One region of the Actinoallomurus sp. NBC_01490 genome, then DNA from elsewhere that is predicted to be linked to it. Evidence: riboswitches for the same ligand, from Rfam matches in the RefSeq annotation. Region 1 holds a riboswitch; the other holds the start of a gene.
What was found. Region 1 has a riboswitch for cobalamin ahead of OG417_RS51950 (CbtB domain-containing protein). Riboswitches for the same ligand answer to the same signal wherever they lie in the genome.
Positions count from the first base shown of each region.

Region 2: it holds a riboswitch for cobalamin, as region 1 does, so the genes downstream of both, cobN (cobaltochelatase subunit CobN) here and OG417_RS51950 (CbtB domain-containing protein) in region 1, are expected to answer to the same signal.

Region 1 is NZ_CP109433.1:11,237,227-11,244,671, reverse strand. It holds gene OG417_RS51980 (AMP-binding protein) at 1-135, shown strand, start outside; gene OG417_RS51975 (acyl-CoA thioesterase) at 132-551, shown strand; gene OG417_RS51970 (amidohydrolase) at 551-2,137, shown strand; gene OG417_RS51965 (GNAT family N-acetyltransferase) at 2,137-2,583, shown strand; gene OG417_RS51960 (TetR/AcrR family transcriptional regulator) at 2,580-3,230, shown strand; gene OG417_RS51955 (histidine phosphatase family protein) at 3,239-3,829, opposite strand; cobalamin riboswitch at 3,906-4,060, shown strand; gene OG417_RS51950 (CbtB domain-containing protein) at 4,100-4,315, shown strand; gene OG417_RS51945 (CbtA family protein) at 4,347-5,204, shown strand; gene OG417_RS51940 (ribonucleoside-diphosphate reductase subunit alpha) at 5,422-7,445, shown strand, end outside.
Region 2 is NZ_CP109433.1:2,908,836-2,916,280, reverse strand. It holds gene cobN (cobaltochelatase subunit CobN) at 1-3,051, opposite strand, end outside; cobalamin riboswitch at 3,112-3,234, opposite strand; gene OG417_RS14060 (helix-turn-helix domain-containing protein) at 3,323-4,171, shown strand; gene OG417_RS14055 (VOC family protein) at 4,176-4,565, shown strand; gene OG417_RS14050 (AMP-binding protein) at 4,568-5,377, opposite strand; gene OG417_RS14045 (Gfo/Idh/MocA family oxidoreductase) at 5,479-6,486, shown strand; gene OG417_RS14040 (NAD(P)H-dependent oxidoreductase) at 6,574-7,445, opposite strand, start outside.

The sequences.
Region 1 (7,445 bases):
GAGCTACGCGACGAACTGCCGATGACGGCCTCCCAGCGCGTGGCCAAGGGCGCGCTGCCCCGCGAGGCCGCCGGCGCCTACGACCGGACGACGCGCATGAGCGGGCGGGTACGTCTGGTCAAGGAGGAGACATGAGCGAGAAGGCCCACTTCGCGTGGGACAGCCCGGTCTTCTTCGACGAGATGGACCCCAACGGAACCCTGCACAACAGCCGCTTCGCCGTCCACGTCGAACGGGCCCTGTCGGCCTGGAACGAGGCCGAGGGCATGGGCTGGCGGCGCCTGGAGGACCGGCACGAGGACCTGCGGTACGCCGTACGCGCGTTCGCCATCGAGTTCCACGCTCCGGTCGTCGCACCGGGTGCGATGCGCGTCGAGCTGTGGCTCGACCGGGTCGGCACCACCAGCGCGGTCCACCGCTTCCGCTGCGCGAGCCCCGCCGGGACGCCGGCGTACGCGACCGGCCGGCGCACCATCGTCAAGATCGGCTCCTCGGGCGCCGAGCCGTGGAGCCCCTGGTTCCGCGCGCTCGCCGAAAGGTACGTGACCTGATGCGCATCGACACGATCCTGACGAACCTGTCGGCCGTCACCGTGGACCCGGCCCGCCCCTCGGCCCGGCGGATCGGCATCCACCACGGCCGGATCGTGGCCCTCGACGACGAGCTGGACGGCGTCACCGCCGCCGACGTCGTCGACCTGGCCGGAGCGACGGTCGTGCCCGGCTTCGACGACGCGCACAACCACATGATCCTCTTCGGTCTCTCGCTGACCGAGCTCGACCTGTCCACCCCGCCGACGCACACCCTGGAGCAGGTGTACGACGCGGTCGCCGAGCGCGCCCGCAGCCAGCCGCCGGGCACCTGGATCATCGGCTCCGGCTACGACCAGAACAAGCTCGGCGGCCACCCGCACCGCGACCGCCTGGACGCCGTGGCGCCCGACCACCTGGTCTGGCTGCGGCACACCTCCGCGCACATGTCGGTGGTGGGCGGCCGGCTGCTGCGCGAGATCGGCGACCGGCCGCCGGACGGGGGCGTCGTCCACCCCGACACCGGGCTCCTGGAGGAGGCGGCCCAGCAGCTCGTCCGCGACCTGCGGTACCCGCTGCCGCGCGAGCAGCTCGTCCAGGCCATCGCCGCCGCGAGCGAGCACTACCGCGCCGAGGGCATCACCTCCTGCACCGAGGCCGGCATCGGGCTGGGCTGGATCGGCCATTCACCGACCGAGGCCGCCGCCTATCAGGACGCCCTCGACGGCGGCGCACTCGGCGTCCGGGTACGCCTGATGGCCACCGGCGACACCATCCACCCGATCGAGGGAGCCCCGGGCGCGCTCGGGCTCGACCTGGGGTTGCGCACCGGGTTCGGCGACGACCGGCTGCGGCTCGGCGCGGTGAAGGTGTTCGCCGACGGCTCGCTCATCGGCCGGACCGCGGCGATGCACGACGACTACGCCGACCAGCCCGGCAACCGCGGCTACTTCCAGCTCCCCGCCGAAGAGCTGCGGGAACGCATCGTCGGCGCGCACGCGGCGGGCTGGCAGGTGGCCGCGCACGCCATCGGCGACCGTGCCATCGACCTGGTCCTGGACGCCTTCGAGGAGGCGCAGACCCGGTTCCCGCGCCCCGATCCCCGGCACCGCATCGAACACTGCGGGGTGGCCGGCCCCGGCCAGGTCGCCCGCCTCGCCGAGCTGGGCGTCATCCCGGTGCCCCAGCACACCTTCGTCGGCCAGATCGGCGACGGCATGCGCGCGGCGCTCGGAGAGGAACGCGTGCGCTGGTGCTACCGGCACCGTTCCCTCCTGGACGCCGGCCTCGTCGTCCCCGGCAGCTCCGACCGGCCCGTCGTACGCGGGGCTCCGCTCCTCGGCATGCACGCCATGGTCGGCCGCCGGACCGAGAGCGGTCGGCCGTTCGTCCCCGAGGAGGGAGTCACCCCCCTGGAGGCGCTGCACGCCTACACCCTCGGTTCGGCCCACGCCGCGTTCGAGGAGCGCCGCAAGGGCAGCATCACCCCCGGCAAGCTCGCGGACCTCGCCGTACTGTCCGCGGATCCCACGTCCACCGCCACCGAGGACATCGCCGGCATCCGCGTGCTGGCCACCCTCGTCGGCGGACGGCTCGAGGAGGTCTGATGCCCGTACGACCCGCGGAACCCGCCGACTTCGAGGAGATCTGCGCCCTGCTGCTGGCCCACGCCGCGCACGAAGGCGTCGCCGACCGGGTGCGGCTGGACCGGCAGGAGACCTACGAGGCGCTGTTCGGGGAGCATCCGGTCGCCTGGGCCCACATCGCCTCGCCACCGGACGAGCCGGACGCCGTCGCCGGGTTCGCGCTGTGGTACCCGACGTTCTCCTCCTGGGACACCCGGCCCGGCATCTGGCTGGACGACCTGTACATCAAGCCCGAGTACCGGCGGTACGGCCTGGGCCGCGAGCTGCTGTCCGCCCTGCGGTCGCTGACCCGCGGCCGCCTCGAATGGGACGTCGCGCACGGCAACGACGCGGCGGAGAGCTTCTACCGGAGCATCGGCGCCGAGCCCGTCGGCGGCTGGACCCGCTACCGGTGGAACGTCCAGTGAGCCGGCCGCCCCAGCCGGACGGCCGGGTCCGCGCCGCCGCGGTCGCGCTGTTCGCCGCCAAGGGCTTCCACGGGACGGGCATCCGTGAGCTGGCCGACGCGGCCGGCCTGTCCTCGGCGACGCTCTACCACTACATGGGGACCAAGGAAGACCTGCTCGTCGACATCATGCAGACGAGCCTGGACCGGCTGCTCACCGCGGCCGGCCAGGTCCTGACGGAGTCACCCTCACCGGTGGCCGCGATGAACGGCCTGGTGCAGACCCATGTCGTGGCTCATGCCCTGCGGCGGTCCGAAACGCTCGTGGTCGACACCGAGTTGCGCGCGCTCTCGCCGGAGCGCCGCCGTCCGATCGTCGCGCTCCGCGACGAGTACGAGGACCTGTGGGAATCGGTCATCGAGAAGGGCCAGGCGTCCGGCACGTTCCAGGTCCCGGACCCCTCGGTGGCGCGGCTCGCCCTGCTGCAGATGTGCAGCGGCGTCGCCAACTGGTACACCGCGGGCGGCCGGCACGCCCTCGCCGAAGTCGCCGAGACGCACGCCCACCTGTCCCTGGCCATGCTCGGCGCCGCACCGGACCCCGGCCTGCCGCCCGCCGGCCACTACATCCGCCTGGTCACCGGCGTCTGGGGCGACGACGAGACCTGAGACGCGCCCTAGGAGGCGCGGCCGCGGGGGATCAGCGGGTGACCGGTCTCGCGTAGCCGCCAGCGTCCGCCGTCGCGGCTCAGCCAGGTCTGGGTCAGGGGGCCGGCGTCCAGACGCCAGAAGCATTCCGGCGGGGCGCCCAGGGTGTGCAGGACGGCGGCGCGGACGACCGCGGGGTGCGTGACGGCCGCGATCCGGGCGGGGCCGGTGGGGAGTTCGTTCAGCCAGCGCGCCACGCGGGCGACCAGCGCGGACACGGACTCGCCGCCGTGCGGGGCCGCGCCGGGGTCGGTCAGCCAGGCGTACAGGTCCGCGGGGTGGCTCGCCTCCAGTTCGGCGAGGGTCGTACCCCGCCAGGCACCGGCGTCCAGGTCGGCCAGCGCGGGGTCGGCGACCGCGTCGAGTCCGAGCGCGTCGGCGGTCTGCCGGCAGCGTTCCTCCGGACCCCGGTAGGTCGTCGTGACGCGGCGCAGCACTCCCTGTCCGGCGGTCGCCGTCTCGGCGTCGCGCGGGTCGAGCGGTTCGTCGTCACCGGGAAAGCGGGCCTGCCGGGTCGTGGCGGTGGCCGCGTGGCTGACCAGCACGATACGAACGGTCATGAGCCCTCCTTCGTCGGAGGGGTCACCGCAGGGGCGCGTCTTTTGATTCCCTCGCTTCGCTCGGTCATGGAGTGCGACCTCCCGCGCTGTTGACGGTCCGGAACGCCGGTCGTACGATCCGGACGAACGTGATGGTAAGAGGAAGCCGGTGCAAATCCGGCACGGTCGCGCCACTGTGATCCGGCCCACGGGCCGGAAAGTCAGACCCTCCGCCGTCAGAAGCGCTCCACCCGTGACAGGGACGCCGGATCCCTTTAGGAGGCTCTTGCGATGACCACCTCGACGCTGCCCACCACCCGTACGACACCCGTCGTCGTGCCGGGCGCCCGGGCCGCTCTGTGGCTGTTCGGCACCGTGCTGCTCTGCCTGGCCGCGTACTACTTCATCGGCGTCGACCAGGGCGCCACCTCGGTGTTCGGCGACAACATGTACATCCACGAGTTCGTGCACGACGCGCGCCACTTCCTCGGGTTCCCCTGCCACTGATCCCGCGACACCGCACCCGAAGGAGTACGCCGTGGAACGGCGATTCATCGTGCGTGGGCTGCTCGTGGGCGCGATCGGAGGGATCCTGGCGTTCGTCTTCGCCCGGATCTTCGCCGAGCCGCAGATCCGGGCGGCCATCGACTACGAGAGCGGGCGTGACGCCGCCCAGGCCCTGCTCGACAAGGCGGCGGGCATCACCCCCGAGGCCGCGGAGCCGGACCTCTTCAGCCGTACGGTCCAGGCCAACGTGGGGATCGGCGCCGGCGTCATCGTGTTCGGCGCCGCGATGGGCGGCCTGTACGCGGTGGCCTACCTGCTGGCCTGCGGCCGCACCGGGAACCTGCGGCCACGGACGCTGGCGCTGCTGGTCGCCCTCGGCGGCTTCCTGGGCTTCTACCTGATCCCCTTCGTCAAGTACCCGGCCGACCCGCCCGCGATCGGTCACGAGGAGACCATCCGCGCGCGGGGCGGCCTGTACCTGCTGATGGTCGGGTTCTCCATCGCGTTCCTGGTCCTGGCGGTCTGGCTGGGGCAGAAGCTGAGGCCCCGGTTCGGAAACTGGAACGCGACGCTGCTGGCCGGGCTGGCCTGCGTCGTCGCGCTCGGCATCGTGATGTTCGCGCTCCCCTCGTTCGGACACCTGTCGGCGAACGTCCACGAGTACGGCCGGCACGCGACGGAGACGCCGCCGCCGCTCAGGAACCCGCAGGGAGGGATCGTCTACCCGGGCTTCCCGGCGGACGTGCTGTTCTCCTTCCGCCTGTACTCGGTGGCCGCCCAGGCGATCATGTGGGCCGCGATCGGCCTGTGCTTCGCGCCGATGGCCGAGCGCCTGCTCGCCCGTACCGCCGGCGAACCACGGTCCGCGGAGGCACCGGCCACGGCATAAGGCTCCACGCGAGACGACTCCCGGCAGGTCGGCCGCCGGGAGTCTTCGGCACGCCCGCGTACAGGGACACAGTCGACGACACCCCCAACATCTAGGGGTGCTGTCGTGCTGATGCCACTACATGTATGGTTCTCGTGTTCCTGGTGCGCCTGTGCCTCCTGCGGCAAAACGGTGTGAGAGGGAACCCAGTGAAAGAAGCTCGCGAGGAAGAGAGCACGTGACACAACAGCTCATCGCGCCGCCCACGTCGGACGCCGATCCGGAGCGCACGCTCGCCGCGGAGATCGAGCGTGCCTGCGCCGGTCTGCCGGACGCCGACCCGCTCCGCGTCGGCGACGCCGGCGACCTGGCCGAGGCCGTACGACGGGCCGCCGCGCTGGTGATCACCGACCCCGCCTACTCGACGGTGGCGGCGCGCCTGCTGGCCCGGTCGATCGCCGAGGAGACCGGGCCGGTGACGTTCACCGAGTCCGTCGCGGCGGCCTATGAGCAGGGCCTGCTGAACGAGGAGACCGCCGGGTTCGTCGCGCGCGAGGCGGCGGCGCTGGACGCCCTGGTGGACCACGGCGCGGACGACCGGTTCACCTACTTCGGGCTGCGGACGGTCTATGACCGGTACCTGCTGCGGCATCCGACGACGCGGCGGGTGCTGGAGCGGCCCCAGCACTTCTTCCTGCGCGTGGCGTGCGGACTGGCCGGGAACGTGGGGGAGGCCGCCGAGCTGTACGGGCTGATGTCGCGGCTGGCGTACCTGCCGAGCTCGCCGACGCTGTTCAACTCCGGCGCCGCCCGCCCGCAGCTGTCCTCCTGCTTCCTGCTCGACTCACCGCGCGACGAGCTGGAGGCGATCTACGAGCGGTACGGGCAGGTCGCGCGGCTCAGCAAGTACGCGGGCGGGATCGGGATCTCCTGGAGCCGGGTCCGCAGCCGGGGATCGCTGATCCGGGGCACGAACGGCCACTCGAACGGGATCGTGCCGTGGCTGCGGACCCTGGACGCGTCGGTCGCCGCCGTCAACCAGGGCGGGCGGCGCAAGGGCGCCGCGTGCGTCTACCTCGAACCCTGGCACGCCGACGTCGAGGAGTTCCTCGAACTGCGCGACAACACCGGCGAGGACGCGCGGCGTACGCACAACCTCAACCTGGCCAACTGGGTGCCGGATGAGTTCATGCGCCGGGTCGAGGCCGATGAGGTCTGGTCGCTGTTCGACCCCAAAGAGGCGCCGGAGCTGGTCGACCTGTGGGGCGAGGAGTTCGACCGGGCGTACCGGGCGGCCGAGGCCGACGGCCGGTTCGTGCGCCAGATCCCGGCGCGGCGGCTGTACGGCGCGATGATGCGCACTCTCGCGCAGACCGGCAACGGCTGGATGACGTTCAAGGACGCGGCCAACCGCGCCTGCAACCAGACCGCCGAGCCCGGCAACGTAGTGCACCTGTCGAACCTGTGCACCGAGATCCTGGAGGTCACCGACGACTCCCAGACCGCGGTGTGCAACCTCGGCTCGATCAACCTCGCCGCGCACCTGACCGACGACGGGGTCGACTGGGCGGGGCTGCGGGCGACGGCCCGTACGGCGGTGCGGTTCCTGGACCGTACGATCGACCGCGGCCTCTACCCGACGCCGGAGGCCGCGAACGCGAACCGGCGGTGGCGGCCGGTCGGGCTCGGCGTGATGGGCCTGGCGGACGTCTTCTTCCGGCTCCGGCTGCCCTTCGACTCGGCCGAGGCGCTGGCCCTGTCCACCCGCATCGCCGAGGAGATCGCGCTCGCGGCGTACGGGGAGTCGGCGGCGCTGGCGGCCACGTACGGCCCACATCCCGAGTACGGCCGGACCCGCGCCGCCCGCGGCGTCCTGCACCCGGACCACTGGCCGGACGCCGCGCCGGTGCACGCCGCCGAGTGGGACGCGCTGCGCGCCCGGATCGGGCAGGTCGGGCTGCGCAACTCGCTGCTGGTGGCGATCGCGCCGACCGCGACCATCGCCTCCATCGCGGGCTGCTTCGAGTGCATCGAGCCGCAGGTGTCCAACGTCTTCAAGCGCGAGACGCTGTCGGGGGAGTTCCTGCAGATCAACACCTACCTGGTGGCGGACCTGAAGAAGCGGGGGCTGTGGACGCCGCGGGTCCGCGACGCGATCAAGCGCGCCGACGGCTCGGTGCAGGGGATCGAGGAGCTCCCCGGCGACCTGCGCGCCCTGTACCGGACCGCGTGGGAACTCCCGCAGAAGGCGCTGATCGACCT
Region 2 (7,445 bases), 3.5 Mb from region 1:
CAGGCCCGCGCCGTACGCGCCCGGTTTGGAGCCGAAGATGCGGCTCGTGGCGCGCCGCCAGTCGCCGTGCTCGCGTGCGTCCTCCAGCGCGTGCGCCCGCAGGTGGTTGTCGGGTTCGTCCAGCTCGGCGACGGCCGCGATCGCGTCGTCGACGAGGGTGATGACGTGCGGGAACGCGTCGCGGAAGAAGCCGGAGATGCGCAGCGTCACGTCGATGCGCGGGCGGCCGAGCTCCTCGCGCGGGACCACCTCGACGCCGGTAACCCGCCGGGAGGCCTCGTCCCACACCGGCCGCACGCCGATCAGCGCGAGGACCTCGGCGATGTCGTCGCCCTGGGTGCGCATCGCCGAGGTGCCCCAGACCGTCAGGCCGACGCTGCGCGGGTACTCCCCCGTGTCGGCGAGGTGACGGGCGATCAGCGAGTCGGCCAGGGAGACGCCGACCTCCCAGGAGTTGCGGGAGGGGATCGCCTTCGGGTCGACGGAGTAGAAGTTGCGCCCGGTCGGCAGCACGTTGACCAGGCCGCGCGTCGGCGAACCCGAGGGTCCGGCCGGGACGTACCCGCCGTCCAGCGCGTGCAGGACGGCGTCGATCTCGCCGGACGTGGCCTCCAGCCGCGGCACGACCTCGCGCGCCGCGAACTCCAGCAGCCGTACGACGTCCGGATCCGCCGACCCGAGCACCTCGGCGCAGACCGCCGGCGTCTTGGACGCGTCCCACCCGAGGGTCTCCATGCCGACCACGAGCCGCCGCGCGACCGCCTCGAGCAGGTCGACGACGTCCGAGGCGGTACGGGCCGGGCCGTCGGCGATCTCGGTGAGGCCGCCCGCGTCCGCCGGGGCGCCCGGCTCGGCCAGCAGCGCCTTCTCCTCCAGCCCGTACCGGGCGGCGACGGCCGCGCGCAGTCCCGGCAGCGCGCCGGATCCGCCGGTCCACACCTGGGCGGCCCGCAGCACCGCGAGCACGAGGTTGACCCGCTGCTCCGGGTCCGGCGCGTCGCCCAGGATGTGCAGGCCGTCGCGGATCTGCACGTCCTTGACCTCGCACAGGTACCCGTCCACGTGCAGGACGAAGTCGTCGAAGGCGTCGGCGTCCGGCTCGTCGGACACGTGCAGGTCCTGGTGGAGCTGGGCCGCCTGGACGAGGGTCCAGATCTGCGCGCGCACGACGGGCAGCTTGGCCGGGTCCAGCGCCTGGACCGTGGCGTACTCGTCCAGGAGCTGTTCGAGCTTGGCCAGGTCGCCGTACGTGTCCGCGCGGGCCATCGGCGGCACCATGTGGTCGACGACGACGGCGTGGCCACGGCGCTTGGCCTGGGTCCCCTCGCCCGGGTCGTTGACGATGAACGGGTAGACCAGCGGCAGGTCGCCCAGTACGGCGTCGGGCGCGCACTCCGCGGACAGGCCCAGGCCCTTGCCGGGCAGCCATTCGAGCGTGCCGTGCTTACCGAGGTGGACGACGGCGTCGGCGCCGAACGTCGCGTCCAGCCAGCGGTAGGCGGCCAGGTAGTGGTGCGACGGCGGCAGGTCGGGGTCGTGGTAGATCGCCACCGGGTTCTCCCCGAAGCCGCGCGGCGGCTGGATCATCAGCAGCACGTTCCCGAACCGCAGTGACGCGAGCACGATCTCGACCTTCCCCCGACCAACCGACCCCGACCGACCTCCCGGGCCGTCCGTGTACAGCTCGCCCGGCGGCTCGCCCCAGTGCTCCCGTACGGCCTCGCGCAGCGAGTCCGGGAGCGAGGCGAACCAGCGTTCGTAGTCCTCCAGCGGCACCCGCGCCGACGCGGCGCGGAGCTGTTCCTCGGTCAGCCACTCCACGTCGTGGCCGCCCGCCGCGATGAGCGAGTGGATCAGCTCGTCGCCGTCGGCGGGGTGGTCGCCGACCTGGTAGCCGGCCTCCTTGAGCGCGGTCAGCAGGCGTACCGCCGAGACCGGGGTGTCCAGGCCGACCGCGTTGCCGACACGCGCGTGCTTGGTCGGGTACGACGAGAGCACGATCGCGAGTTTCCGTTCGGCGGGTGGCGTGTGACGCAGCCGCGCGTGGCGCACGGCGATGCCGGCGACGCGGGCGGCGCGCTCGGGGTCGGCGACGTACACCGGGATGCCGTCGGGCCCCTCCTCCTTGAAGGAGAACGGCACCGAGATCAGCCGCCCGTCGAACTCGGGGATGGCCACCTGCATGGCCGCGTCCATCGGCGACAGCGCCGCGTCGGAGGCCTCCCACACCTCCCGCGAGGTCGTCAGGCACATGCCCTGGATGACCGGGACGTCCAGAGCAGCCAGCGCACCGGCGTCCCAGCCGTCAGTGTCGATGGTCGCGCTCCCCTCCTCACTCGCTGCGCGGGCGGCTCGTCCCTCACCGACCGCTCCGCTCGCTCGTCGGCTCGCCGCTCCGGCGGACGCACCGGCCGCGAGCACGGTGACCACGACGGCGTCGGCACGGCCGAGCAGCTCCAGCAGGCCCTCGTCGACCGAGCGCAGCGAGCCGCAGAACACCGGCAGGGCGTTGCCGCCCGCCGCCTCGATCCGCTCGCAGAGCGTGTCGACGAACGCCGTGTTGCCGGACAGCTCGTGCGCCCGGTAGAAGACGATCCCCACCGTGGGCCGGTCCGCCCGCGTCTCGTGCTCGCCGTGCACGCCGTACTCGGGCATCCGCTGCGGCGGCGCCCAGGGCTCCTCGTCGCCCGGCGACAGCATCCCGGCGAGGAAGCGGCGTAGTTCGCGCAGGTTGCCGACGCCGCCTTCGCGCAGGTAGTCGAGGGCCTCGGCCGCGACGCCGGCGGGAACGGTGGACAGCGCCATCAGCTCGGCGTCGGGCGTGGCCTCGCCGCCCAGCGCGACCAGCGGCAGGCCGCGCCGCCGCAGGTCCTCCACGCCCTCGCGCCAGGTCTTCAGGCCGCCCAGGAGCCGGACGACGACGGCGTCGGCGTCCGCGCAGAGGGCGTCGAGGTCGGCGAGGGCGAGCCGGGTGGGGTTGCCCGTGAGGTACCCGGCGGAGCGGGCCGACAGCAACTCGGTGTCGGCGGTGGACAGCAGCAAGACACGCACGTGTGGGTCCTTCCCTCGGGGGTCCTCGCCCCGGCTCGGGTGCCGATCGCCGACGGCGGGAAGTCTCCTGACTCTCGGGTCACCGCACACCCGCGGCCTTCCGGCTCGTCGCCGTGGCCGTACGTGCGGGTGCGCTACCCGATCACAGTTGCGGGACAGCCCCGGAATCGCACCGGGTTCCTTGCCTCGCCGTCGCGCGGCCAGTCTACGAGAGGGAGATTCGCCACGGCAGGGGCGCTACGTGCCGTTCGTCGCGGTTACCGTGGTGGACATGAGCAGCTCGGCTCTCATCGCGGAGCGTGCCGACGTGACACCGCCGGCGCGCGTGGCGCCGCTGGTCGCCCGCTACTCCGGCTACCGCTACGAGGGTCTGCCGGCGGGCACGCACCGGGGGTTGCCCTCCCAGTACGTCACCGTGGTGCTCAGCCTGGGCAAGCCGACCCGTACGACCCAGCCCGGCCGTGATTCGGACGCGACGGGATTCGCGGCGCTCGCCGGGGGGATGCACACGCGCCCGGTGCTGATCGAACACGACGGCGACCAGTACGGCGTCCAGCTCGACCTCACTCCGCGGGGAGTCAGGACGCTGCTGGGGATGCCGGCCGGCGAGCTGTCGTCGACGGTCGTCCCACTCGACGGGCTCCTGCGCACGCGGGCGGGTGAGCTGATCGAACGCCTGGCCGAGTCGGCCTCGTGGCCCGCGCGGTTCGCCGTCCTCGACGAGGTGCTGTCCCGCGACGCCGGCCGGCCGGGCGCGCCGTCGGACGAGGTGCGCCACGCCTGGGAGCTGATCACGCGGAACGCCGGCCTCGTGCGCGTCGCGGACATCGCCGCCGAGGTCGGCTGGAGCCGGCGGCACCTGGCCGCGCGGTTCACCGCCGAGTACGGCCTGACGCCGAAGGAGGCGGCACGCGTCGTACGGTTCCAGCGGTCCAAGCGGCTGCTGTCGCGGCCGGACCGGCCGGCGCTCGCCGAGGTCGCGGCCGTGTGCGGCTTCTATGACCAGGCGCACCTGGCGCGCGAGTGGAACGAGCTCTGCGGCTGCCCGCCCTCGGCGTGGCTGACCGGCGAGGATCTCCCATTCATCCAAGACGGGGGCGAGGACGCCGTCGGACGATAGGGCCATGAGCGAAACCATGATCTGGCCGTCGTTCCGCTACTCCGACGCCCACGCCGCCATCCGGTTCCTGGTCGACGCCTTCGGCTTCGAACGCGTCGCCGTCTATGAGAACGGTGACCGCGTCGACCACGCCGAACTCCGCTGGCCGCTCGGCGGCGGCGTCATGCTCGGCAGCTCCTCCCGCGAGGACAGCTCCATCGCCGGTCTGCCGGCCGGCACCGGATCGGTCTACGTCGTGACCGATGACGTGGACGGCCTGTTCAAGCGGGCGTGCGCGGCCGGTGCCACCGTCGTACGGGAGCCGCTCGACGAGCCGTACGGGCGCGGTTTCACCGTGCGCGACCCCGAGGGCGTCTTCTGGAGCTTCGGCACCTACGCGGGGGCGGGGAGCTGACCCTACGGCGTCACCACCGGGCAGCCGAGCCACTGCTCGACGCGGCTCGGTGGTGGCGTCGTCCCCTGGGAGACCGCGAGCCGCAGCGGTGCGAAGTCGCCCTGCGGCCGCTCCGCCGCGAGGCGACCCAGGAACGCCGACGTCGACAGCAACACGCTGGCCCGGTGCCGCCGCACCCCCTCGGCGACCAGGGGGATCGAGCGCTGCCGCGAGTCGAGGATCGCGCACGAGCCGGTGAACAGCGGAAGGAAGATCGTGTTGCGCAGGCCGACCGGGTCGTAGGTCTTCGACACCGAGAACAGCACGTCGTTCTCGCGCAGCCCGAACGGCTCCATCGCCAGGTAGGACTCTTCGGGGTCGCGGTGGGCGTACGTCGCGGCGTGCTGGCCGTACGCCGGTGCGTCGGGCAGCACCGGGTGCGGGTCGGCGGAGGCCGCGGCGGGCAGCGCGCCGATCAGCTCGACCGGCGTGATCGTATGAGGATGGCGTCCGGGCGTGCAGACCGCGAAGGCCGCCGGGGGCAGCGCCGAGGCGTCCGGATCGGCCAGTACCGCGACCGCGCCGATGCGTACGGCGCCGAGGAAGGACCAGACGAGCTCCATCGAGCCGGGCAGCGCGATCGCCACGCGGTCGCCCGGCGCGACGCCGTACGCGCGCAGCAGTGACGCGACGCGGGCCGCGCCCCGGTGCACCTCGCCGTGGGTGTAGACGTCGTCACCGCACAGGAACGCGGCCCGTTCAGACCAGCCGAACGCGTGCGTCCACTGCCTGAGCACCTCCGCCAGATTCGCATCCGGGGATGGTCCGGGCATGCGCGCTCCTCCCCATCGTGGGCCCCCCAGCGACACTAGGCCGGGCGGCCGTGCCGGGACAGACCCGGAGCGTGATCAAATAGATTCTGAGGAGGCCATCTGTGGACACCCTTCGGGTCGCGTTGATCGGTTATGGCACCGGAGGTGCCGTCTTCCACGCTCCGCTCATCTCCGCCGCGCCGGAACTCGAACTGGCCGCCGTCGTGACGGCCGACCCCGACCGGCGGGCGAGCGTCCGCAGCCGGTACCCGGACACGGAGATCCTGGATCGTACGGACCCGGTGTGGGCGGGTGGATACGACCTGGTGGTGGTCACCACGCCGAACCGCTCGCACGTCTCCCTCGCCCGCGCGGCGCTCGACGCCGGCCTGCCGGTCGTGGTCGACAAGCCGGTCGCCCCGACCGCGGCCGAGGCGCGGTCGCTCGCCGGTGGCCCGCTCGTGGTCCCCTTCCACAACCGGCGCTGGGACGGCGACTTCCGCACGGTCGCCCGGCTGTGCTCGTCGGGCGCGCTGGGCCGGGTGCTGCGGTTCGAGTCGCGGTTCACCCGCTGGCGCCCGCAGATCAAGCCGGGCTGGAAGGAGACCGCCGACCCGGCCGCCGCCGGCGGCGTCCTGTACGACCTGGGGTCGCACCTCATCGACCAGGCGATCACCCTGTTCGGCCCGCCGTCTTCGGTCCACGCGGAGATCGACGTCCGCCGCCCGGACGCGGAGGCCGCCGACGACGCGTTCGTGGCCCTGACCCACGCGAACGGCGTCCGGTCGCACCTGTGGATGAGCGCCATCAGCGCCGACCTGGGCCCGCGCTTCCGCGTGCTCGGCGACAGGGCGGCGTACACCTCGTACGGGCTGGACGGCCAGGAGGCCCAGCTCCGCGACGGCCGGACACCGGACGACCCCGGGTTCGGCGTGACACCGCCGGAGGCGTACGGGCTGCTCGGCACCCCGGGCCGGACACAGCCGCACCCCACCGAGCACGGCCGCTACCAGGACTTCTATCCGGCGGTCGCCGCCGCGATCCGCGGCGAGGCACCCCCTCCGGTGACGCTGGACGACGCCGTCGCCGGCCTGGAGGTCATCGAGACGGCGCTGGGCCGCGTGCTCTAGATGAGTCGTCCGCGGGTGTCCGCGCGACCGGGAATGTTCGCTCCCGCGCGTAGTCTCGACCGATGACGGGCGGAGCGTGTTCCGGCGTCACGGCGCCGGGGGCGGGTCGGCGATCGGGGTGTTCTGGGCGGCGGCCAGCCACCAGGTGCCCTGCCGTTTGATCAGGACGTACATCGCCATCTCGGAGAAGCCCGGCTCGGTCAGGGCCCGCCGGCGGATGTGTGCGACGGCCACGCCCGGCGCCGGCGCGAGGACCTGGACCGGCTCGAACCGCGAAGGCGGAGCGACTCTCTTCGCCATGAGCTTGTGGTGGATCTCGTTGAGCGGCGTGTAGCCCGCCAGCGTGCGCCCGTAGGGGCTGCCCCAGAGGATGTCTCCGGCGAACATCCGGTCGTACTCGTCCGCGTCGACGGTGTCGCCGCCGGCCTGGAGCGTCTCGATGAGCCGCTCCACCGCCGCAGAGGCCTCGGCGTCCTCCGCGGGCGAGTGCAGGTGCGGCCGCTCGCCGTCCGGCGGCGGGGCGGCGCGCAGGCCCCTCAGCGACCGGCCCCACCGCGCCAGGCCGGTGAGCATCCGGCGGCGCGCCTCGTCCTGTCGCGCCCGTGGTGCGCACCGGCCCTGGTCGTCGAAGTCCTCGAAGAGGTCGAGTGCCACCTGCGGGCCGACGCCCGCCATACCGAGCTCGGCGGTGACGCCGCGCAGGTGCTCGACGGCCCTGACCCCGCCGCCGGTGCCGTAGCCGGCGAAGGCCACGGCCTTGTCCTGCCACTCGGCGTACAGGTGGTCCAGCGCGTTCTTCAGCACGGCGGTGGTGGAATGGTTGTACTCCGGTGACACGAGCACGTAGGCGTCGAAGCCGGCGACCAGCTCCGCCCAGGCCTTCGTGTGCTCCAGGGCGTACCGGCCGAACGCGGGCGGTTCGGGTTCGGCGAGCATCGGCAGGCCGACCTCTTCGAGGT